One region of the Bacillus sp. AK128 genome, then DNA from elsewhere that is predicted to be linked to it. Evidence: riboswitches for the same ligand, from Rfam matches in the RefSeq annotation. Region 1 holds a riboswitch; the other holds the start of a gene.
What was found. A riboswitch is a leader RNA that binds a small molecule or an ion and turns the genes downstream of it on or off. The one in region 1 is predicted to bind cobalamin.

Region 1 (4,436 bases):
AATCAAATGACTTAGCGAAAATTGTAACCATATTGCGTCAGGAAAATCATTTTGTAACGAGGCTTACTGTAAGGCAACTAGCTGGATTTGGACGTTTCCCATATTCAAAGGGGAGATTAACAAAAGAAGATGAAGAGATTATTTCTAAATATATTGACTTTTTAGACTTGACTAATCTAGAGGATCGATATTTAGATGAGCTTTCAGGCGGTCAAAGACAAAGAGCATATGTGGCAATGGTTTTATGCCAAGAGACTGAATATGTGCTATTGGATGAGCCTCTAAACAATCTAGATGTTGCTCGTTCTGTTCAAATGATGGAGTACCTGAGACATGTTGCTAATGAATTTGGAAGAACGATTCTGACCGTTATGCATGATATAAATTTTGCAGCTAAATATTCTGATCGAATTTGTGCAATGAAGGATGGACAAATTGCTGCATTTGGAACAGTTAAAGAAATTATGGTTCCAGAACTTTTGACAGATATTTTTGAAACGAAAATTGAAATTATTGAAGGTCCTTATGGTCCTATAGCTGTTTATTAGTTTTCTAGTTTTACAAAACAGAGCTTTTCTCAAAGAAAATACTCTAGAAGTCTAATAGATAAGTAGTTTATTTACTGTTGTTTGCACAGATCATGATAGTTATTACTTTTGCAGTGGGTAGAAGTTTCAATCGCCTATTTGGTACTTTCTAAGGCTACATATAATTGAGGAGGATTTATAATGCAAATATATTGGACTAAAATTAATAAGATTATTCAAGAAACGTCTGAAATTAGAACATACCTGCTCGATCGTCCACAGGATTTTACATGGGAAGAAGGTTCTCATACTCACTTCGCACTTGAGGGCTTTAATGTCGGAGATAAACCAAATCGTAGCCTGATTCGCCATATGTCAATCTCCACTTTACCCCATGAAGATGCGATTGGAATCACAACACGCATCAAAGAGCAATGTTCTGAGTTTAAAACGATATTAAAAAATCTTAAAGTCGGCGATGAAGTTGCAATATTTAAAACCCATTCAAATGTACCGCTGAAAAGAGAAGGGAAGAATGTCTATCTGTTGTCATCAGGTGTCGGCTTAGCAACTTTTAGACCGCTTGTACTTGATTATTTTAAACGAGCTGAAAACGTGAATAAAATTCATTCTTTAAACATCGATTCCTCAAAAGAATTCTTATTTAAAGATGTTTTTGTATTAGCACCTGATAAAAAGTTTACATCACAGTTTGTTGATAACCGTAAAGACTATTATGAAGAAGTGAAAAATCTTGCTACAGATAACGATGGAATTTACTATGTTGTCGGCAGTGATGAATTCCTCAAACAGAATATTGAAGTGCTGCTTGAGCAGGGCATCAAGGCGGAACAGATTATGCTTGATAAGCATGAACAACACTTGAATGATTTTTTATCATTTGATTTGTCCAAAAATGCTTGAAGCTGAGTTATTGTAATTCCATTTTTTTCGAAGTAATATAAGGCTTCTCATTCGTTGATAACGACAATGAGAAGCCTTTTTAATTCTCCTTATGCATAGATAGTTTGGTAACTAGTTGTTATTCATGATCAGGAGGAGAAGTTTTTTCATGAATGGACGAAATATTTGACTCTAGCAAGCTAGAAATAACACTTAGCTATACTTATAAAAATAAAACAGTTGTCAAAAAATGAAACATACCATAAACTATCGATGTATTGATATATTTTCTGTGATTAATAACTACATATTGTGCATTACCAATAAATATGGTGTTTAAGTAGACTTAATAGGGAATCTGGTGAGAATCCAGAACTGTCCCCGCAACTGTATGTGCAGACGAAATAAGTGTATCCACTGTCAATATGATGGGAAGGACTTATAGTAGGTTGAAGCACAAGTCAGGAGACCTGCCATCTTTATATCGTATTATCTTCTTCGGGAGTTGGGAAGGTAGAATGAAGGTATATTAATAGTGGGGAATCCGACTTTTTTTCCATGTTTAATTGTATCGTGTAATTCTACTAAATCCATTACTCAAGAAGTAATGGATTTTTATGTTCTAAATTTTAGATTAAAGGAAAGAAGGGAAATGATGATCGAATTATCTACTAATGTGTCACGTACTATTCAAACAAAGCTTGTATTACCCCCTGATACGAACCATATGGGCACGATTTTTGGTGGGACTGTTTTAGCATATATTGATGAAATAGCTGCAATTGCGGCAATGAAGCATAGTAAAAACGTTGTTGTTACTGCTTCTATAGATACTGTGAATTTTATAAGCTCTGCAAGAGTTGGAGATATTTTAACGTTAGAAGGTTTTGTCACTTCTACAGGAAGAACTTCTATGGAGGTATTTGTAAAAGTAGAGTGCGAAAAGTATAGGACAGGAGAAAAGAATTTAACAACTACATCCATTCTAACAATGGTTGCTATTAATGAAGATGGTAAACCAGTTCCTGTTCCAGGGGTTAGACCTGAAACAGAAGTAGAGAGACAGTTATTCATGAATGCCAAAAAGCGAAAAGAGCAAAGAATAAAAAAAGCAAATCTTACGGGCAGTGTGGATGAAATTTAATCCATTAGCTAAATTTATAAACGAATGTGTTAAAGCGGGGAATATAGGTGATGTTTTAGAGTTGGAGCTAGTTTCCGTGTTTCATCCCCAAGAAGAGAAAGGGTTAATAACCCTAAATGATAGAGTCTAAAGGAATGGGATATTGTCGGTATTTCTCAATAATATTAATATAAAAGGATACTGCCACCTTATAACGGGTATAACAAAAAGAGTCATGCTATTTGCAAAGACTCTTTTTAGTTTTTTCAATAAAGTGTAAAAGAATTTAAATAAAGAACAATCATATATAAGAGAAATCCATCTATAGTTAGAATGAAGATATGTTAGGTAAATGATATCAATCTATAAAAGATTCCTATCCTAAAGGAGGCATGAACAATATGAGCCAGTTTTTTATGAAAACATCTAAAGAAGTCTTAGAAGAACTAAAGGTTACCGAAAAAGGATTAGTTTCAGCTGATGTAGAAAAACGCCGTGAACAATATGGCTATAATGAGTTAGCTGAAGGAAAAAGGAAAACAGCCATTGCGGTTTTTCTCGAACAGTTTAAGGATTTTCTTGTCCTTATTCTAATTGCAGCAGCCATTATCTCAGCTTTTTTAGGAAAATTTGAAAGTACGATTGTCATCCTGGTCGTGGTTATCATCAATGCCATTTTAGGAACTGTTCAGCATCTTAAAGCAGAACAGAGTTTAAATAGTTTAAAAGCATTGTCTTCGCCAACTGCAAAGGTCTTAAGAGATGGGCAAAAGGTTGAGATTCCTTCTAGGGAATTACTTGTTGGTGATATTCTATTTCTTGATGCAGGTGATTTTGTAAGTGCAGATGGGCGGATTATTGAAAACCACAGTCTACAAATAAATGAAAGCTCTTTAACAGGGGAGTCATTAAGTGTTGAGAAGGACACTAGCCCAATTGCTGAAAAGGATGTCCCTATTGGTGATCGAATAAATATGGTTTTCTCTGGTAGTTTTGTTACATATGGTCGTGGTGTTGTCGTAGTAACTAACACCGGTATGAACACAGAGATTGGAAGGATTGCAGACTTACTAGAGTCAGCTAAGGAGAAAAAGACTCCGCTTCAGGAAAGTCTTGATCAATTTGGAAAAAGGCTTGCGGTTATTATCATAGCAATTGCCATTATAATTTTTGCTATTGATATCATAAGAGGGAATGAGATTGCGGATTCGTTCATGTTTGCCGTAGCACTTGCAGTTGCGGCGATACCTGAGGCACTGAGCTCGATTGTAACGATTGTTTTAGCTTTTGGAACGCAGAAAATGGCAAAAGAAAATGCAATCATGCGAAAGCTTCATGCGGTAGAAAGTCTAGGAAGTATCTCTGTCATCTGTTCTGATAAAACAGGTACATTAACTCAAAACAAGATGACTGTCCAAAAATTATATCTAAATCAACAGGTAATTGAGCATGATCAGCTACAACTGGAAAATCCGATTCAAAAAAGAGCCCTAATTATGTCCCTACTTTGTAATGATTCTGTGACCACTGATAAAAAAGAAATTGGCGATCCAACTGAGATTGCATTAGTTGACCTAGGTGAGAAGTACCAACTAGATGAACTTAGGGTTAGAGACGAGTACTCAAGGATTAAGGAATTGCCTTTTGATTCAGATCGAAAAATGATGAGCACAATTAACCATTATGAAGGCAAAAATTTGATGATTACAAAAGGGGCATTGGATGTCCTTCTCTCAAGAGTATCAAGGTATGAGACGTCTGATGGAGTCATTGATTTTACAGAAAAACATAAACTTGAAATAGAAAGAGTCAATAAGGAATTCTCAATGAGCGGTTTGCGAGTTCTTGGGCTTGCCTATAAGGAAGTGGAAGAAGGTAAAACG
Region 2 (4,436 bases), 1.8 Mb from region 1:
AAGTAATCCGAGAATTGGCTTCGCCAGCTCTGGATGATCCTTCCTAATGATAGCAGTTTTATATATTTCTTCTAAAAGAGTAGATTGCATAATCTGCTTTGGTGTACCAATTGAAGCAAGTTGCCCTTCATGTAAAAGTAAAACCCGGTCACAGTATAGACTAGCTAAATTAAGGTCATGAAAGATGGCAATTACGGTCAGCCGTTTCTCCCGTTTAAGTTTTAATAGTCCATCAAATAGATTAATCTGATAGGAAACATCTAAGTGATTAGTAGGTTCATCCAGTAATAATAAATCAGGCTGTTGAACGAGCGCACGGGCAAGAAATACTCGTTGTTGTTCTCCTCCACTTAACTGCTGAATTCCTTTATGCTGCAACCGCACAAGTCCTGTATCTTTTAACACCTCTTGCACAACCTCTTCATCCGCAGTAGACCAAGTTGAAAAAAGCCCTGTTTGATGAGCGTATCTGCCCATCTTAATCGTTTCCTTCACTGTATAAGAGAAGGCCGTATCTGTGATTTGTGGCAGAACTGCAACCGATTGTGCAAATTCCTTATTGGTAAAGTCAGTAATTGATCGATTATTAATGGTAATAGAGCCGCTAGTTGGGGTAAGTGTTTTAGCGAGCAGTTTTAATAACGTCGTTTTGCCACTCCCATTAGGTCCAAGGATGCCAAATACCTCCCCTTTATTTACAGAGAAGGTAATTGGTTTAATGGTTTGTTCATCCGTGTAAGAGAATGCTAGTTGCTCCACTTGAAGCATGTGATCACATCCTTGCTTTTTTTCGATAATATAAAATCATAGCGAAAACAGGTGCTCCAACTAAAGAAGTAATGACTCCTATTGGTAACTCCCTTGGTACGATAATCGTCCGAGCTGTTAAATCAGCTAATACCAAAAAAGCGCCACCTTGCAGCATCGATAATGGTAATAAATGAATATGGTTAGGTCCCCATAATAATCTTGTTAGATGTGGAATGACTAAACCTACAAATCCTATTGTACCAGAAACAGCTACAGATGCCCCGGTTAGTAAGGAAGCACTGACTAGAATCATAAACTTTCTTAACTGGACGTTTACACCTAATTGCTGTGCCGATTCTTCTCCAAATGAAAGTACATTTAATTCTTTACTCTGGGTAAGCAAAAGGATGACACCTACTATTACAAAAGGGAGCATAAGGTTGATGTATTCCCAGCCTCGCATCGAAACACTTCCGAGCAACCAAGAAATAATCTGTCTAAGCTCATCTCCAGTTAACGCAATCATTAAAGAGATAAAGGATCCTAAGAATGAACTAAAAATAATACCAGTTAAAATAATCGTTTCTACGGTCATCCGTTTTTCTACTAGTTTCGCAAAGGCTAATACCAGAATTAAGGTTAAAAAAGCTGCACCTATACTAAATACGGGAAGGGTATACATACCTAAGCCAGGAATTTGAATGGTGAAAAACAACACAACGACAGCTCCAACAGATGCTCCTGAAGATACGCCTAATGTATACGGATCGGCTAAAGGGTTTTTCAAAAGCCCTTGAAATGCCGCTCCTGCAAGAGAAAGTGATGCACCTACTAAAAAGGCTAAAATAACGCGTGGAAACCTTATTGACATCACGATATTAACTAGCATCGGATCAATTTCGGATTGGAAACCAAAGAATTCCTGAAGAAAAATGGAGAAGATAGTAGAAAAGGGAATCGATATGGAACCTATCGATATCCCCAAAAATATAGCGGTGACAGAAACGACACCGCTAATGATATAAGGTACATACTTGTTACTCTGTAAAAACTTCAGGGTATACTGCTTTTGCAAGTTCCTCTACTCCTTCAATTAAACGAGGACCTGGACGTGATACTAAATCAGAATGAATGTCATGGACACGTTCATTTTGAATGGCAGGAACCTCACTCCATGCTTCTCTTGCTAACACATTGGCTGTAGCATTTGGATCATAGCTTCCATAAGTCGTAACGACTACATCTGGATTTAAAGCAACGATTTCCTCTTCTGTCAGCATAACCCATCCTTCTTGGTCACCTGCAGCGTTATTGGCATTAATTGCTACAAGCATTTCATGCATGAATGTGCCTGTTCCTGTCGTATAAATTTCAGGTGCTCCAGAAACTTCAACCCATACTGTAGCTTTTTCTGTAATAGCTGAAGCCTTTTCTTTAATCTCAGCTAATTTAGATTTCATTCCTTCAACAATTTCTTCCGCTTTGTCTGTTGTTCCTGTAATCTGACCAATCATATTAATTGTACCGTAAGTTGTCTCAAACGACGTTGCATCAGGAACGACCACTACTGTAATCCCTGCACTACGTAATTGCTCTAATCCACTTTCTGAGCTAAATGCACTTGAACCATGAGCTAATACTAAGTCTGGTTGAAGGGAAATCACCTTTTCAACATTGAATTCCATTCCACCAATCTTTTCTTTAGCTGTAACTTCTTCAGGGTAATTATCAAAATCTGATACCCCAACGACTGCATCTCCCATACCTAAAGCATAGACGATCTCAGTATTACTTGGAATTAAAGATACGATTTTTTCCGGTTGCTTCTCTATCGTAATTTCATTTTCTACAGCGTCCGTAATGGTAACGGGAAAGCTACTTTCTTCTTCAGTACCTTCTGCGCTTTCTTCTGTTTCAGCACTTTCAGTTTCTGTAGTTGCTGGCTCTTCTTGTGCTTCATCTGTAGCACCACATGCAGCTAATGTAAAAGCTGTGAAAAGTGCAAGTAGTAACATTAATAGATTTTGCTTCATTTTCATCCTATTTGACCCCTTTATTCCTAAAAATTTTTATGTAAAAGCCCTTATGGCTTACTACCCTAATGTCGTATTCAAATAAAAAAACTTGCCCTTTTATGAGGGCAAGCAAAAAAACGATCAATATATAATAAACTACTGTTGATCGTTCCTTCTTCTCAACCCCCGAAGATTCATGAACTTTATGATAGGCAGGTCTACTGACTTGTGCTTCACTCTACTTTGAAACCTTCCCGTATAAGGAACAACCAGAGGGTCATCTCATTTATACAGTGGTTACTTTCATTTCGTCTGCACTTACAGTTGCGGGGACAGTCCTGGATTTCAACCAGATTCCCTTTTAAGTCAGTGAAAAGAATTCACTGAACACCTAAAATTAAAAAGTATATAATTCGACTCATTCCAATCCAATCTTACACGATGACTTATCATGAAACAAGTAGTTTTTTTCTTACTCCTGTTTTTGTTTACACGATAAAATGTTTCGTATGGAACAAGAATCTTCGTCAAGACATGCGGAAAATCTGCTATTTTCGTGGTAAAAAGAAGGAAAATGTCGTACCTTCGTTTATTTTGCTGTGAACAGAGATTTGACCATGATGCGCGTCAATAATATTCTTCACGATGGCGAGCCCTAAGCCTGTCCCGCCTTTTCTTCTTGTTCTTGCCTTGTCTGCCTTATAAAAACGTTCAAAGACAAATGGTAAATCCTCAGTAGGGATACCAGAACCCGAATCTTGGACATCTACTTTCAGTCCATTCTCTATCATCGTTGCCCTTACTTCTACTATACCAGTTTGATCAGTATGGCGAATCGCATTATCGATTAGATTAGTTAGCACCTGCTCCATCCTGTCTGGATCACATGTAAACTGAGATTGATCACAGTTATCACAATGATAAGTGAGTGTGATGGACTTTTCTTTGGCAAGGCCTTGGAACTTTCGAACAACTCTTTCTAAAAACTCTTGAACATTAATTTGCTCCTCTTGAAGCTGGATATGCCCTGCTTCCATCCTTGCTATATCAAGTAACTCGTTCACTAATCTACCCATTCTAAGAGATTCCTCATAGATCACTTCAGCGATTTCCTTCTTCTCTTGTTCTGTACCAGCAATGTCATCAATAATTGCTTCACTATAACCCTGGAGCATCGAAATTGGTGTTCTTAACTCGTGAGAAACATTGGCAATAAAATCTTTTCTTAGCTTATCAAGACGTCTTTCCTCTGTCATATCACGAATTACTGCAACTGCACCTCGAATTTGTTCTCCATTATATAAAGGACTCATGACAACTACCCAATTTCGTCCTTGAAAGTCCATTTCTATAAGCTGTTCACTTTCCAATGACACGACTCGGCGAAAAAGCTCTCTCATTTCTGCAGGAACCATTTTATCTTGATTTTCTTCCATGCCTTGCTCATAATACCATGCCTGAAGAAAGCGTTCAGCTGGTGGATTTGATACCTGTGTGACGCCATTACGGTTAAGGGTAATCACACCATCCGCCATACTACTTAATATACTAGATAATTGTTCCTTCTCATGTCTTAGTGCATCAATATTTAATTTAAGCTGCTTCCCCATTTTATTAAACGCAATCCCAAGTTCACCAATTTCATCCTGGGTTAAAACAGGTAGCCTTGTT

Region 2: linked by a shared signal. The riboswitch ahead of M1D60_RS07180 (ABC transporter substrate-binding protein) and the one ahead of M1D60_RS22070 (acyl-CoA thioesterase) in region 1 are both predicted to bind cobalamin.

The regions. Positions count from the first base shown of each region.
Region 1 is NZ_CP096379.1:4,426,347-4,430,782, reverse strand. Features, by position in the region: gene M1D60_RS22080 (iron ABC transporter ATP-binding protein) at 1-548, shown strand, start outside; gene M1D60_RS22075 (dihydropteridine reductase) at 729-1,451, shown strand; cobalamin riboswitch at 1,744-1,922, shown strand; gene M1D60_RS22070 (acyl-CoA thioesterase) at 2,083-2,574, shown strand; gene M1D60_RS22065 (calcium-translocating P-type ATPase, PMCA-type) at 2,955-4,436, shown strand, end outside.
Region 2 is NZ_CP096379.1:1,484,388-1,488,823, reverse strand. Features, by position in the region: gene M1D60_RS07190 (adenosylcobinamide amidohydrolase) at 1-768, opposite strand, end outside; gene M1D60_RS07185 (FecCD family ABC transporter permease) at 773-1,825, opposite strand; gene M1D60_RS07180 (ABC transporter substrate-binding protein) at 1,788-2,783, opposite strand; cobalamin riboswitch at 2,960-3,175, opposite strand; gene M1D60_RS07175 (ATP-binding protein) at 3,314-4,436, opposite strand, start outside.